Regions from separate parts of the Allobosea sp. P4_C6 genome, predicted to be linked through region 3. Evidence: predicted binding sites of a transcription regulator. Region 3 holds the regulator's gene; each other region holds the start of a gene.
What was found. The regulator LexA, encoded in region 3, represses DNA repair genes until DNA is damaged. The targets are predictions, from matches to a motif close to TGTTCNNNNTGTGTTCNG.

Region 1: AC1DVA_RS10330 (ImuA family protein) is a predicted target of LexA. The motif match lies at 2,174-2,191, and genes of this name have one in related genera.
Region 2: AC1DVA_RS25195 (ImuA family protein) is a predicted target of LexA. The motif match lies at 2,615-2,632, and genes of this name have one in related genera.

What each region holds. Positions count from the first base shown of each region.
Region 1 is NZ_JBFUIF010000011.1:1,277-6,627, forward strand. It holds gene AC1DVA_RS10315 (VOC family protein) at 1-84, opposite strand, end outside; gene AC1DVA_RS10320 (cupin domain-containing protein) at 146-523, shown strand; gene AC1DVA_RS10325 (pyridoxal-phosphate-dependent aminotransferase family protein) at 667-1,845, shown strand; gene AC1DVA_RS10330 (ImuA family protein) at 2,206-3,072, shown strand; gene AC1DVA_RS10335 (Y-family DNA polymerase) at 2,978-4,522, shown strand; gene AC1DVA_RS10340 (error-prone DNA polymerase) at 4,519-5,351, shown strand, end outside.
Region 2 is NZ_JBFUIF010000080.1:3,341-8,691, forward strand. It holds gene AC1DVA_RS25185 (error-prone DNA polymerase) at 1-401, opposite strand, end outside; gene AC1DVA_RS25190 (DUF6504 family protein) at 398-1,918, opposite strand; gene AC1DVA_RS25195 (ImuA family protein) at 1,836-2,594, opposite strand; gene AC1DVA_RS25200 (hypothetical protein) at 2,700-3,344, shown strand; gene AC1DVA_RS25205 (DUF2171 domain-containing protein) at 3,664-3,903, shown strand; gene AC1DVA_RS25210 (DUF6894 family protein) at 4,093-4,416, shown strand; gene AC1DVA_RS25215 (hypothetical protein) at 4,515-4,760, shown strand; gene AC1DVA_RS25220 (SOS response-associated peptidase) at 5,304-5,351, opposite strand, start outside.
Region 3 is NZ_JBFUIF010000003.1:164,634-169,984, reverse strand. It holds gene gltX (glutamate--tRNA ligase) at 1-648, opposite strand, end outside; gene AC1DVA_RS03675 (hypothetical protein) at 818-1,105, opposite strand; partial or broken gene AC1DVA_RS03670 (ComEC/Rec2 family competence protein) at 995-2,419, shown strand; gene lexA (transcriptional repressor LexA) at 3,068-3,784, opposite strand; gene AC1DVA_RS03660 (molybdopterin molybdotransferase MoeA) at 3,866-5,077, opposite strand; gene moaC (cyclic pyranopterin monophosphate synthase MoaC) at 5,135-5,351, opposite strand, start outside.

The sequences.
Region 1 (5,351 bases), on a different contig from region 3:
GCCGCCTAACGCGACGAATGTGGCGTCATAGAAGTCTTTTGACCGCTCCAGATCGTTGCTGCCGATCATGACGTGGGTGAACATGCTTTGATCTCCGATAAGGCCCCGCGCCCTAGTGCGGGCGAGCGGCTGAAGGGAGGAACGCATGCGCGTGATTGAACCGCAATCTGAGCTCGAAAAATGGCGAGAGGGCGTACTGACCTCAATGCGGGTCTCAGCGGTTGTGGGATCGCATCAGCTCTGCATCTTCGAGCAGTTTTGCCAACCTGGCCTGGGCGCGCCTATGCACTCGCACACCGTCGAAGAAATCCTCGAGGTCATTGAGGGGCAGGCCGAGATACGCATCGAGGACGAGGTGATGTCCGTGCTCCCCAACCAGTCGGTCATCGTGCCCGCCGGCAGCCGTCACGGGTTCACGAATACCGGCAGCGGCATCCTGAAGGTTCGCGCCACTCTCGCCTCGCCGGTTTTCGAGGCGAGTTACGACGACAGCGGAGAGCTGAAACGGCGGTACAGCCCGTAGGAGCTTCTGGGCGCTCTCTGCCGGTCCAGCTGGGCTCATGTGTCATGCAAAGCGGGATGCCGAGCAATGCGCGCACGAGCTTGCTCGGAACATGCTCATAGCGGAACTCTGCAGAGATGAATTTCCTGTACTGAGGATTCGGCATGTCTCTGGCTAATGGCCGGCCGCTGCTCGCGATGCCCGGTCCTACAAACATTCCCGATCGCGTGCTTCAGGCGATGATGCGACCAGCGGAGGAACTAAGTTCCGACAGCATCGTGACCCTAACTGAAACGGTTCTCGTCGATCTCAAACGCGTCTTCCGGACTGACGGCGAAACCTTCGTCTACGCCGCCAACGGGCATGGCGGCTGGGAGGCAGCCTTCACCAATGTCCTTTCGCGTGGCGACAAGGTGCTGGTGCTTGAAAGTGGACGCTTCGCCATCGGCTGGGGCGAGATGGCGCGCTTCATGGGCGTTGATGTCGAGATGCTTCCTGGGAGCTGGCGTCGGGCTGTTGATCCCGTCGCAGTCGAGGCTCGGCTGCGCGCCGATACGCAGCACACGATCAAGGCTGTGATGGTCGTTCAGATCGATACCGCCGCCGGCATCGTCAATGACATCCCCGCGATCCGAAGGGCCATCGACGCCGCGGGCCATCCTGCCCTCTTCATGGTCGATGCCATCGCATCGCTGGCCTGCATGGAATTCGAGATGGATGCCTGGCGCATCGATGTCGCTGTCTCCGCCTCACAGAAGGGACTGATGTCATCGCCAGGCCTGGCTTTCGTTGCGGCCAACGACAAAGCCCTTGCCGCTCACAAGCGCGCCAACCTGCGCACCGGCTATTGGGACTGGAGCGGTCGGATGAACGTGCTCGCCTACATGAAACATTGCGGGACCGCGCCGGAGCACCTGCTCTTTGGACAGCGTGCTGCGCTCGACATGATCTTCGAGGAGGGGCTGGAGGCAATCTGGCGCCGCCACACCGCCCTTGCCAAGGCGACACATGCTGCCGTCGATCTCTGGACGAGTGGTCAGGCTCTGGCTTTCGGAGTCACGGAGGCAACCGAGCGAGCGCCGTCCGTGACGGCGGTCCTGACGCCTAGCGTAGACGTAGGGGTCATCACCGCCTTCGCACGCGATATCTGTGGCGTGACGCTTGGCCTGGGCATAGGAGACTATCATAACAAGGCCTTCCGTATCGCCCACATGGGCCATTTCAACGCTGCAGCCTTGCTGGGCGCGCTCGGAGCAGTTGAGATGGCGCTTCAGGCGAGAGAAATCCCGCACGGCTCTGGCGGTGTCGCGGCAGCAATCGCCAGCTTAGCCGCCGCAGCGTGAAAGAGGCTGCGATTCTATCGCGTGGCAGCCTTGAACAGACAGGATGTCCCTACAGGCGGCCGATTCACTGAAGCAACTCCTGTCCTCGCCGGCCCCGGCGCTGGGTCCAAACTCAGGGACGCGGCCAAGCATGGCGTCGAGGTGATCGATGAAGGCGGCTGGTTCGATCTGATAGGCGGTTGAGGCCGTAAAAGGGCTGTGCCGACAAACTATGGGCGCAAATGCCGACATACTACCCTCTCCAGCCGACAAACTTTGCGTATCGCACAGCAGGGGCGAGTCGGAGTTCGGAAGACTCGACTCGCCTTCCGGCGCGGTGCGTTTTATAAAGAACAAAGAGAGAACAATTTTCGAGTTTCCATGCCAGCAGCGACCGCCCAGACCCTGTCCGATCTGCGCCGCAGCCTCGCCGAGGCGGCTTTGCGGGCTGGCCCTGTCGCGGGTGGGCGGATCGGCCTTGGCGTGACTTCGCTCGACGAAGCCCTGAGCGGCGGGCTCGCGCGAGCGGCGCTGCATGAGGTCTATGCCGCCGAGGTCGCCGATCTCGCGGCCGCGACGGGTTTCGCGCTGGGCGTTGCGCTGCGGGCTGGGCACGGAGAGGGCGAGGTGCCAGAGCGCCCGATCCTGTGGGCGCGGCAGGATTTCGTCGATGCCGAAGCCGGCCGATTGCATGCGCCGGGGCTGAACGAGCTTGGCCTCGATCCCTCGCGCCTCCTGCTGGTGCGGGCGCGCGACGGCGAGGGCGTCTTGCGGGCGGGCGCCGAGGCGGCGCGCTGCTCTGCGCTAGGCGCCGTGATGATCGAGCCCTGGGGTGAACCGCGCCCTTTCGACCTGACGGCGAGCCGGCGCCTCGCTTTGGCTGCCGAAGGCGCGGGCGTGCCGGTTCTGCTGCTGCGGGTGGCGGCTGCGGAGGCGCCGAGCGCGGCCCGTACGCGCTGGCAGGTGCGTGCACTGGCCTCGCGGGCGCTGGAGGCCAATGCCCCCGGCGCTCCGGCTTTCGCCGTGAGATTGCTGCGCCAGCGCGGCGGCGCGGCGGAGCGCGAGTGGCGTGTGGAGTGGGACCGTGACCGACGATCTTTCGAGGAACGCAGCGTTTTCGACCGTTCCGACAGACTGGCTCCCCGGACAGACCATGCCGCGCCGCTATCTCGCCCTCTGGTTCCCCTATCTGGCGACCGACAGGTTGCGGCGGACGGGCACGATTCCGGCCTTCGGCGCGCCGGCTGAGAAGCCCCATGTCCTGGTCGAGACGCAGAACAATGCGCTGCGCATCGTCGATTGCGACAGGCGCGCCGTCAGGCTCGGCCTGACGCGCGGGCTGACCCTGGCCGATGCCCGCGCCCGGATGCCCGATCTCGTCGCGCTGGAGGCGCAGCCGCAGGCGGATCTGCATTTTCTGGAGGAGGTCGCGAGTGTCTGCGACCGCTTCACGCCGCTGGTCGCGCTCGACGCCCGCGACGGCCTCCTGCTCGACATCACCGGCTGCGCCCATCTCTTCGGCGGCGAGGAAGGGCTCGTTGCCCGTGTCGACCACGTCATACGCCGGATCGGTCTTGGACTGAGGACCGCCATCGCCGGCACGCCCGATGCCGCCCGCGCCTGCGCCCGTTTCGGGGAGGGAGGCATCATCGCTCCGAGGCGGGAGGAAGTGACGCTGCGCCCCCTGCCGGCCAATGCGCTCGATATCGAGGCGGAGACCGTGATCGCGCTGTCGCGGGCCGGCCTCAAGACATTGGCGGATCTCGCCGAACGCCCGTCCGAGACGCTTTCGGCCCGCTTCGGCGAGGCGCTGGCGACTAAGCTAAGGCGCACGCTCGGCCGAGAGGATCGCCGCATCACCCCCTTGCGGCCGCCGCCCGATTGCGTGGTCGAGCGCCAATTCGCCGAGCCTTTCGCCGATACCGCGAGCCTCGAGGCGGTGGTCGTCCGGCTGATCGGGGAGGCGGCACGGGTGCTGGAAGCGCGCGGCGAGGGCGGGCGCGTCTTCGAGATCGGCTTCTTCCGCAGCGACGGTGCCGTCCGCCGCCTCGCCATCGAGACCGGCCGGCCCTCGCGCGATGCGAAGGCTTTGCTCAGGCTCTATCGCGAGCGCATCGAGGCGCTGGCCGATCCGCTCGATCCCGGCTTCGGCTTCGATGCGGTCAAGCTCGCGGTGCCGATCTGCGAGCCGCTGACGGACCAGCAGCACAGCCTCGACGGCCGCGCCGTCGAGGAGGAGGCAGTGGCCGATCTGGTCGACCGGCTCGTCACCCGCTTCGGCCGCGACCGCGTGCTGCGCTTCGCGGCGCAGGATACGCATCATCCCGTCCGTGCCGCAAAGGCGATCTCAGCCGCCGCGCCACTGCCGGAGGCGGCATGGCCCGAGCCTGAGCCGCAGGAGCCGCCGGCCCGCCCGCTCCAGCTTTTCGAGCCGCCCCAGCCGGTCGAGGCCATCGCCGAAGTGCCGGATGGCCCGCCGATCCGTTTCCGCTGGCGCCGCCTCATCCATGACGTCGCCCGCGCCGAGGGGCCGGAGCGCATCGCGCCGGAATGGTGGCGCGACGGCAGCGACGAGCCGATGCGCGACTATTATCGCGTCGAGGATGCGCAGGGGCGCCGCTTCTGGCTGTTCCGAATCGGTTTCTACGAGGCCGAAAGCGCCCCGCCGCGCTGGTTCCTGCACGGGCTCTTCGCATGAATCAGATTGCGAGCTCCTTCGCCGAACCCGTTGCCGCGACGAATTTTTCCTTCCTGCGCGGCGCCTCGCCGGGGCCGAACATGGTGCTGACGGCGCTGCTGCTGGGATATGCCGGCATCGGTATCGCCGACCGCAACACGGTCGCCGGCGTCGTACGCGCCTGGGCCGCGTTGAAGCATTTGCGCGAGGACGGCCTGCCGTCGCCCGAGAGAATCCGCGAGGGTGGCAGCCCCGGCGAATATGTCTGGATCGAGAACCCGGATTTCGCCGACCTGCCCTTCACCCGTGAGCACATGCAGGCCATGGCGCAGAGTTTCAAGCTCGCGACCGGCACCCGCCTCGTCTTCGCCGACGGCACACCGGACATCATCGTCTATCCCGCCAATCGCGAGGGCTGGGGGAGGCTCTGCCGGCTGCTCAGCCAAGGCAATCTCAGGGCGGAAAAGGGCGAGTGCATCCTCCACCTCGACGATCTGCTGAACGATGCGCGCGACCTCCTGCTCATCCTGATGCCCAGCCGCAATCTCGATGGCCTGCCGGCGCTGCTTGCCCGGCTCGACGAGGCCGCGCCCGGCGCGATCTGGCTCGGCGCCACCATGCACCGGCGCGGCGACGACCGTCGTCGTCTGGTGCGGCTCAAGGTCATCGCCGCCGCGACCCGCACGCCGCTGATCGCGACCAATGACGCGCTCTACGATTCCATTGAGCAACGCGACTTGCAGGATGTGCTCACCTGCATCCGTGAGGGCGTCACCATCGAGCGTGCCGGGCGGTCGCTCGAGGCCAATGCCGAGCGCCACCTCAAGCTGCCGCAGGAGATGGCCCGCCT
Region 2 (5,351 bases), on a different contig from region 3:
GCGCACTTGTCGTCAGGCAAATCCGGAACAAGGACGGCGATCACGCCATCGCCTTGGGCAATGACGTCTGACCATTCGAGATGGCAGCGCCCCTTGCCGCCGCGCTTCTTGCCGATCGAGAGCAGCCGGCAAAGTCGGGAGTAGGCTGCCCGGTCGGTGGGATAGACGAGGAGCGACATTCCGTCGGTGAGATCCAGCCGGCAGCCGACGATGAGCCTGACACCTGTCGCCTTGGCCGCTTCGTGGGCGCGAACGATGCCGGCCAGCGAGTTGCGGTCTGCGACGGCCAGGGCTTCGATGCCCAGCAAGGCTGCTTGCGCGAACAGCTCCTCGGCGGAGGATGCGCCACGCAGGAAGCTGAAATGGCTCGTGACCTGCAACTCGGCGTAGCGGGCGTTCATCCGAAAATTCCATGAAGGAACCAGCGATGCGATCCCGTGGCGACATCCTCGCCGTCACCTGCGCGATAGATCCAATAGCGCTCACCGGCATCGTCTTCGACCCGGAAGTAGTCGCGTACGGCCGCCATCTCGGCCTCGCGCTTCCACCACTCGCCGAATACGCGCTCCGGCCCGTCGGCCCGCTGGACCCGCCGGCGGACGCCACGCCAGCTGAACCAGGACGGCGGATGATCTGGCAATAGCGCCATGGTCTCGACAGGCTCCGGACGCGGCAGCAGCCGTGCCGGGCGGGGCCAATGGCGCGGCCATGCCGCCCCGGTCTCCTCGGTAAGCGCCCCAACGCGGCGAACCGAACGCTCGGGAACGTCGCTTGACACGGGCGCGAGACGATAGACGGCCTGTTCGCCAACCCGATTGGCGAGGATATCGATCAACCCGGAAATGTCGGGGCTGGTCTCCTCGACGAGAGAGCTGATGGACTGCTTCCGTTCCAAGGGCTCGGCCAGCGTAGCCGCAAGCGTCATGATCTCGATGCCGAAGCCCGGCTCGATCGCCTCGATCTTCTCGCAGAGCAGCCGCGTCAGCCGCTTGCCATCGCAGACCGGTCGCGCCAGACCCACCCGGACCGTTTGAAGGCCGCGGTCGACGCGATGGCAGACGAGATCGAGCCGGCGAGCGYCCAGACCCCGCTGTTCCAAGCGCTCGCAGAGTTGCGCCACGAGCTTGCCGATGTAGCGGGCGATGGTCTCCGAAGCGCCGATCGGCTCGGCGAACGCTCGCCGCACCTCGATCAGGTCGGGTGGTCGGATCGCGACGATAGGTTCGGCGACTTCCCCGAGGGCTTGGGCCAGTCGACGGGCGATCGCGGGTCCGAAACGAAGGGTTAGCGGAGAACGGGGCTGGGCGATGATGTCGCCGACCGTGTCGAAACCGAGCACACGCAGGTCGGCCGATATCTGCGCAGGCAGCCGAAGGCATTCTAACGGAAGGGGTAATAGCGGATGCGCCTCATGCCGGACAGGCGCGATGACTATGGACCGAGAGACGTATCGCGCCAGCGCATGGGCGGCGCCCCAGCTGTCGGCGATCGCGGCCCTTGCCTCGACGCCCGACATCGCGAGGCGTCCGACGATGGCCTCCAGCATGTCCGCTTCGCCGCCATGGAGGTGGTCGGCGCCAGTCGTGTCGATGACGATGCCATGCGGCGGATCCGGCGCCACAATCGGCGCGACACGCTGATGCAGCCAGATCGCGAGTCGCTCCAGTTCCCGCGCGTCTGCTGCAAGATCGGCTTGCTTAACCACCAACGATGACACAAGCACCTGCGCCTTTGTGGCCGGCATGCCGACGCGTAGCCCGGCGGCGAGTGCAGCGGCATTTGCAGCCTGCACCAACCTCCTGCTTCCGTCGCGAGCGATGAGGACGAGCGGGACTTCAGGCCGAGGCGCGTCGCCAGCCATCCGTCGGTACCGATCGATTGACCAGTTCGGCAGGAAGACGGAGACGACCCGTGTCATCGCATGCCTCCAATTCAAAATCCGCGCTTTCGCCCGCCCTGGCCCTGATCAGCTCGACAAGCCATCGTGGCCGTCCCACGCCCGGCACCGGCAGTGCCGTTGATGGGAGAACCGAGACCCGCCATCGGGTCATCGCTGCTGTCGGCTGCCCGAAGTCGGAGGCGTCCACCTCCCGTCGCCATCTGCGTAAGGCAATACCGATCGAGCCTGTTCCTTCAGCTGCAAGCTGGAGCCGCCGGGACGCCGTCATCGAAAGACGGGCGACTTCTCCGACGACGGAGCCAAGCCCGCCATGGCGCAGGCCCTCTTCCATGCAGGCGAGAACCGTTTTGTCATCGCCGGCCTCGACGTAGATGACGCGGTCGGGAACGAGCCCCGCCTGGGCGAATGCTGGGGCGAAGAGGTCGGCCCTGGTCAGGCACCAGAGCACTTTGCCGCGGCTTCTGGCTGCGACACCGGCGCTGAACAGAGCGGCCGCGGCGCCGTCGAGGGCACCGTTGCCGCCGCCGGCGACCTCATGCAGAGCACCCCGTGCCAGACCGCCCCCAGGTAAGCGTGAATCGACCATCGTGATTCCGAACGGCAGGACCGTCCGATCACGAGTGCCCCGCCCTTCAATTCGCTCGATCTGGTCGCGGAGCGACTGGAATACCGGCTGTGACAGCAACTGGCCTATACCTATAGAATGACGCCTTATGTTCTTCTTATGTTCTCGGTACCGCATTCCGAGTCAAGCTTGCTTTTTGGCCGGAACTCGGGAGCGCTGTAGGCGGTTGAGCCAGTGGGCTATCAGAAGCGAGCGATTGACGTGAATCGCACATCAGACCTAACCGCCGARTGGCCCCTGCAATCGAGTGCGACCCTTGGATCTTCAGTCCGGGCCAAGGGCATAGAACGCGAACTCCGACGGAAGCTGCCTTGGGCGACAAGGAAATTCCTGAAAGTCGAAGCCGGGAAAGCTTTGCTGGATATGCCGGGCGCGTCGCTGGACGAATTCGAAGCCGCATCCACGACAATTTCCCAGGCGATGCGAGGACTAGCAAACCTTCCGGTACTTCCGAGTGAGGCGGAGGACATCCTGTCGATGTCTTCCCGCGAGCGCCACAAATGGATGGGCGCTGGCCGCCTGCAGAGTGCCGGAACCCGAACGGTCAAATTGCGCGGGCGATCGAAGGCAGTGACCTTTCACGTCTTCGAGCCAGCGCATATCGAGCACATCCTCAATGGCGACCTGACCGAGATTTGGCGCGAGGAGGACGGGGCGACGCTTGTGGAGAACCGTCGGCGGGCCGCGGGCAAAGCCGCGCTGACCCGAGCAGGAAAGCGGCACGCCCAGTCGAAAGCGGCTCCCGTAGCATCAGATGAGATGCTGGATGCTCAGCTGGAGGGTTGGGAAGAATTTGTCGCTAAAGGTTTTTTACGCTGAACGATCACGAAGCGGATCAGCGACAACTGGCTGACGAACATTCGCTCCGCAAAACAACACTGAGGTCAACAAGGCCCGCTATTCCGACCATGTCGCGAGATGGGGCGAGCAGCGCCACAATACACGTCGCTTGTTGGCCAAAGATGCGACGGCAGAGCCGCAACTATCGCACCGAAATCCATCCGCACCCATTGCCCTGTCTTGAGATTGCGCACCCCGCCGAAAATCTCAATGGGAGCTTGGTTCCGCTGGCTCGTTGGAACTTCTGCGCCGATCGCTCCGTTGCCGCTTCAATAGGTATCAACAGGAGATCAAGGCGATGATGTTCGTCGAGCAAATCAAGGAAGGCCAACGCGTGCTGGGCTCCGATGGAGTTCACGTCGGGACCGTCGACGCACTGAGCGGACAGCTCATCAAGCTCAAGAAGAACGATCCGGAGTCTGGTGGAGCACACCACTATATCGACCTCGGGCTCGTGATCGGTGTGGATGGAGATATCATCAAGCTTATCGTCCCCGCGGCTGAGGCCAGGGAGCGGTGGTCGGAGGCGGCTGATTAAACGCAGAACCAACATCATCGTTTACCTGGTTGTTTCGCCTCCCAACTACGGCCATGCAACGGGATCGGTGATGGCAGCCCCAGCCGTCTTCCCGCCTCGGAGAGAAGGCAGCAGGAAGCGGAACTATTCGAACCCCTTGTGTAGTTCGGCGCGACTGAGCCATCAGGCTTCGGCTCAACGGAGGGCGACATGCCGGTGTATCGCTTCACCATGAATGACGGGACGAAGACAGATTGCGACAACGAGCCGAAGGAGTTCGCGAGTGATAAATCCGCCGTAGACGCGGCACAGGTGGCCTTGGCGGACATGGCCCACGATGCCTTACCTGATGGTAACTCCGTCGATTTGACAGCAGCTGTAGAAAATTCGGCCGGCGAAGAGATTTATCGCGCTTCGCTCAAATTTCGCGGCGAAACGGCCGGACGCGCGCGATCGAAGGCTGCCGATTTCGAGGCCGCGGCGGACGATGCTGCTGAGGCGGTGGCCAGGGCTCTTGCCGTTAAGCCGGACTAGAAGGGCTTCTGTCCACGGGTCGCGAGTCATTAGCACCGATTGGAACAAGCCTGACGGACGTGGGGTTGGCCGACATAGGGACAGTGGGAGATATGGCGATGACCATCACAAGCCACGCGGAATATCGGGCTGCGGTCGAACGCGCTGCGGCGATCAGCGACGCAACAGATGGTTCGGAAGGGGCAGACGAGTTCACTCGCCTTACATCCGAAATTCGACAGTGGGACGAAGCGCATAAGGGTGACAATGCTCACGGCCCCGATGCAGACCAAAGCTTGCTGCGGCCGGACGACTTGCCGTTCTCGGGGCTGCCTGGAAATCTGGGCAAGCTTCACAAGGATTGACCGGTCGTTTGCTTTTACGAGCGAGGCGTTCTCATGAAACCGGCAGAGCCAGTGGCCAGCGCGCGCGCCTTGGCCATGCGGATGATGGCGGAATACCCCGATCGCGATTGGATCGCGTTGCTTGCCAGCGTGCCGAAGTACCCCGCAAATCCATCGAGTGACATTTGCAGGAAGATGGGTTGACCCGCGGCCATATTAGCTGCGGCGGCTGAGCTACTCCCCTGGCCGGGTAATCCCGGCGTAACCGGCGAAGGACCGTTCTAGGCAACTGTTTTGATCTAGGGTTTCTTAACGGGCCGGCCGGGGTCGATCGGACTCCACGAGGAGGACGGCTTTCGATCACCCTTTTCAGCCGGCGGGGCGTCTATCTGAGATTGCTTCACCTTGATCTCAGGTGTTTCCGAACCTTGCCGCGGTCGACTGTCGGTTGCGCGCCTCGGCTGGCCAACCGTTTCATCCTTGGGCTTGGACATAGCGCGTTCCTCCACGGTTAAGCGAAGAATGGCGAAGACCTGCATTTAGTTCCTGCGCGGGTCGGGGGAGCTAGAATAGATCATCCTTGAAAGGTTCGATTGTCGTCGGATCATCGTC
Region 3 (5,351 bases):
GATCTGGGTCTGGCGGGCGGCGTTGGTCAGATGGTCGTCGCCGCGGATGACGTGGGTCACGCCCATGTCGTGGTCGTCGACGACGACGGCGAGCATATAGGTCGGGTTGCCGTCCGAGCGCAGCAGCACGAGATCGTCGAGATTCTCGTTCTGCCAGACGACGCGGCCCTGCACCTCGTCATTGACCACCGTCTCGCCGGTCTGCGGCGCCTTCAGGCGGATCACCGGCTTGACGCCGGCCGGCGCCGTCGCCGGGTCGCGGTCGCGCCAGCGCCCGTCATAGCGCAGCGGCTTGCCCTCGGCGCGGGCCTTCTCGCGCATCTCGTCGAGCTCGGCCGGGGTGGCGTAGCAATGATAGGCCTTGCCGGCGGCGAGCATCTGCTCGGCGACCTCGCGATGGCGCGCCGCGCGCTGGAACTGGTAGACGGTCTGGCCGTCCCAATCGAGGCCGAGCCACTCCAGCCCGTCGAGGATCGCCGTGATGGCGGCGTCGGTCGAACGTTCCCGGTCCGTGTCCTCGATGCGCAGCAGCATCTTGCCGCCGTGCCGGCGGGCGTAGAGCCAGTTGAACAGCGCCGTGCGGCCCCCGCCGATATGCAGGAAACCGGTGGGCGAGGGCGCAAAGCGCGTGACGACGGCGTTGCTCATGGGAGGCGACTCCGGCCGGGCGGGGAAAACCGTCCGGGGTAAACGTGGGAAATGGCGCAGGTCATGACATGACAACCGGCGCGCGCCCTGTAACATGGCTTGGCCGGAAAGGTTAAGCGGTCAAATCGCAATGCCGATGGGGATGGGGCAGGCGATGCAGCCGGGGCCGTCAGGGCAGGGGGAACGGCGCGGCGCCCGCGTTGGCGCCGTGCCTCTGCGTTTGCGGCCATCCTGGCTGGCGCCGGTGCGCTTCGATGCCTGGTTGCAGGGCTGGCGGGCGCAGTTCGGCCGTGCCCTCGCGCTGGAGGCCGAGCGCCGCCGCCCGTTCCTGTGGCTGCCCGTGGCGATGGGCGCCGGCATCGTGTTTTATTTCGCGGCAGATCGTGAGCCGGCTTTGTGGGCGCCGTTGCTTGGCCTCGTCCTGAGCATCGGACTTGCCTTTGCCCTGCGCTTCCATTGCCTCCCATCGATGGCTTGCCTGGCTGCGGCCGCCGCTTTTGCCGGCTTTGGGGCGGGGGTCTGGCGTACTGCCGACATATCAGCACCGATGCTGGAGCGGCCGCGGATCGGCAAGCTGACAGGCTATGTCGAAACCGTGGAGGCAAGGGACAACGGCGCCCGCATCGTCGTGCTGGTGACCGATCTCGCGGGGGTGCCGGAGGGCGAGCGCCCGAAGCGGGTGCGCGTCAACATCCGCGCCGGCTCCGTCGCGCCCGGGGACCATATCGTCGCGACCGCCCGGCTGCTGCCTCCGCCGGGGCCGGCGCGGGCGGGCGGCTATGATTTCGGCCGCGACGCCTTCTTCAAGGGAATCGGAGCTGTCGGCAGCATATCCGGCAAGCTCGCTTTGGCGCCGCCGCCCTATCCGATGCCGACGCGTCTGGCGATCGATGTGGCGATCGACAAGGCCCGCAACGCCCTGACCCGGCGCATCGCCGAGGCCGGCGGCGGGCAGGGCGGCGCGGTGGCGGCCGCGCTCGTCACGGGCAAGCGCGGGCTGATCACCGAGGCGACCAACAACGACCTGCGCGCCGCCGGCATCTACCATATCGTCTCGATCTCGGGGCTCCACATGGTGCTCGCCGCCGGCACGATCTTCTGGCTGGTGCGAGCCTTGCTGGCGCTCTCGCAGACGATCGCATTGCGTTGGCCGGTCAAGAAGCTCGCCGCCGTGGCCGCCATGCTCGGTGCAACCGCCTACTGCATCTTCTCGGGCAGCGACGTCGCGACCGAACGCTCGCTGATCATGACGCTGGTGATGCTGGGCGCCATCCTGGTCGACCGCGCGGCGTTGAGCATGCGCAACCTCGCGCTCGCTGCGATGATCGTGCTGCTGCGCGAGCCCGAGGCCCTGCTCGGGCCGAGCTTCCAGATGTCCTTCGGCGCGGTCGCGGCACTGATCGCCTTCGCCGAACGTTGGGAGCGGCGGGACCGCGCCCGGCCTCCGCCAGTTCTGCCTTGGCCTGTCGGCCCGCTCTGGACCGCAGCGCTCGGCATCGTCGTCACCACCTTGCTCGCCACGGCGGCGACCGCACCCTTCGGCGCCTATCACTTCCAGACCTTCAATCCTTTCGGGCTGCTCGGCAATGCCATGGCGCTGCCCTTCGTCTCGCTCTTCGTCATGCCGGCGGCGGTCTTCGGCGTTTTGGCCTATCCCTTCGGGCTGGATTGGCCGGCCTGGGCGCTGATGGGGCTCGCCTCGGATGTCGTGCTGAAGGTGGCGCACTGGGTCGCGGCCATCGACCATTCAACGGTGATGATCGCGGCCTTCGGTCCCGCCGTGCTCGTCTGCTTCGTGCTGACATTGCTCTGGCTGACGCTCTGGACAACGGCCTGGCGCTGGCTGGCGGCCATCCCGCTCATGTTCGGCGTCGCCGTCGCCGGCAAGCCCGAGCGGCCGGAGATCCTGATCGAACGCGACGGCTCGGGTCTAGCGCTGCGCGGAGCCGATGGCCGGCTCGCCATCGCCGGAAAGCCCAGCCGCTTTGTCCTGCAACAATGGCTCTCGTCCGATGGTGACAGCCGCTCGCCGGACGATCCGACGCTGCGGGCCGGCATCGTTTGCGACAGCCTGGGCTGCATCGGCCGCACGGCCGATCAGCGCACCGTGTCTTACACGCGCGATCGGCTCGCAATCATCGAGGACTGCCTCCGCGCCGACCTCGTCGTCACCGCGATTTCCTGGAGCGGCGCCTGCAAGGCGAGGTTGATCAGCCGTGGCGCGCTGAGCCGCGACCTCGCTCTATCGAACAGCGACAGGCTGGAGCAGCCATGTCTCGGAGCAGGGCGCCGCAGACCGTCCCTGGAGCCGCCGCCGCGAGCAGACGCAGGCGACGCCACCCGCGCCGCGGGCCAACAATCAGCCACCCACCAACCCGGCATCGGTGTCCGTCGACAGCGACGCCGACATCGAACGGCTTCAGTAGCGCCGCATCAGATTGACGAGACGGCCCTGGATCTTGACCCGGTCCGGTCCGAGCACGCGGGTTTCGTAGGCCGGGTTCGCCGCTTCGAGCGCGATCGAGGAGCCGCGCTTGCGCAGCCGCTTGAGGGTAGCCTCTTCGTCGTCGATCAGCGCCACCACGATATCGCCGGTATTGGCCGTGTCCTGCCTGCGGATGACGACCGTGTCGCCGTCGAGAATGCCGGCTTCGACCATCGAATCGCCGCGCACTTCGAGCGCGTAATGTTCGCCGGAGCCGAGCATGTCGGGCGGCAGCGAGACGGTGTGGCTGCGGCTCTGGATCGCCGAGATCGGCGTGCCGGCGGCGATGCGTCCCATCACCGGGATCGCGATGGAGGAACGGCTGTCTTCATCGGCTCCGGAACCCGGGCGTGGCTTGCCGAGGCTGGGCTGCGATCCGAGACCGCCCTGGACGATGGCCGGACTGAACCGGGGGCGCGGCTGCGGGGCGCCGAGACCGTCGGGCTTCTTGATGACTTCGAGCGCGCGCGCCCGGTTGGGCAGGCGGCGGATGAAGCCGCGCTCCTCCAGCGCCATGATCAGCCGGTGGATGCCGGATTTCGAGCGCAGATCGAGCGCGTCCTTCATCTCGTCGAAGGAGGGCGGCACCCCGCTCTCGCGCAAGCGTTCCTGGATGAAGCGCAGGAGTTCGTGTTGCTTGCGTGTCAGCATGGTTGCCGCCAGCCCTTCAAAGCGCAGATTCGAAACAAAGCACGAACACCATACGCGTTCTGCTTGTGTTCCGCAAGCGGCCTACCGCAGCGGCAGGATCCGGCAGGGATCGCCCGTCTTGGCCGCGTCGGCGAAGGCGGGGCGGATCGTCAGCGCCTGGGCTCGCGCCAGCGTGCCGAGCATCGAGGAATCCTGCCGGCCGAAAGGTGTCGCCACCCATCCCTCGGGGCTCAACGCCAGCTCGGAACGCAGATAATCCTCGCGCTCGTCATTCGCCGGCATGTCGCGACCCAGGATGGCGGGGATGCTCCGGTCCAGATCTGCATCGGCCATGCCGAGCAAAGCCTCTATCAGCGGCAGCACGAAGAGGTGGCCGCAGACGATCGAGGAGACCGGATTGCCGGGCAGGCCGACCACGACCATGCGGCCGAGCCGGCCGGTCATCATCGGTTTGCCGGGCCGCATCGCGATCTTCCAGAAGCCGAGCTCCATGCCCGCCCGCGTCAGAGCCTCCTGCACGAGGTCATGGGCGCCGACGGAGGCGCCGCCAAGCGTGATCAGCACATCGGCATCGGCGGCCTGGGCCTGTCCGATCTTGGCGGCGAGATCGGCATGATCGTCGCGGGCGATACCGAGATCGAGGGGAGCGCCGCCGGCCTTCTCGACCAGCGCGGCCAGTGAAAACGAGTTCGAGGCGACGATCTGATCGCGCCCGACGGGCTCGCCGGGAGCGACCAATTCGTCGCCGGTGGCGAGGATCGCGACGCGGGGCTTGCGCCGCACCGGCAGAGCCGGATGCCCCATCGCCGCCGCGAGCCCGAGCGCGGCGCTGTCGAGCACCCGTCCGGCCGCCAACAACACATCGCCTTCATGAAAATCGAGCCCGGCGGCGCGCAGGAACTTGCCCTTCGCCGGCGGCACGCGCACCCGGATCGTCGGGCTGTCGACGCCGTCGGCATCTTCCTGGATCAGGATGGTGTCGGCGCCGGCCGGCATCGGTGCGCCGGTGAAGATCCGCACTGCCTGGCCCGGCCCGACGCGGCCCTCGAAAGCCCGGCCGGCGGCGGATTCGCCGATCACGGCAAGGCTGACGCCTTCCGCCATGTCGTCACCGCGAACCGCGTAGCCGTCCATCGCCGAGTTGGCGAAGGGCGGCTGGGTGCGCAGCGCCTTCACGTCGGCGCCGAGCACGCGCCAGCCGCATTGGGAGAGCGGCAGGGTCTCGGTTCCGGTCGGCCCCGGAATGCTGTCGAGCAACGCCTTGCGCGCGACGGGGACCGGGGTGAGCGCCATCAGAGCATGATGCCGAAAAGTGAGAACCGGTTTTCGGGCGACATCATGCTCACTCCTCTAACCAGCCTTCGCGTCGTAGTCGCCGGACTGTCCGCCGGATTTGTGCACGAGCCGGATATTCTCGATCCGCATCGCCCGGTCGACCGCCTTGACCATGTCGTAAACGGTGAGGCAGGCGACCGAGACGGCGGTCAGCGCCTCCATCTCGACGCCGGTCTGGCCGGTCATCTTGACCTCGGCGCGCACGCGCACACCCGGAAGCGCCTCGTCGAGA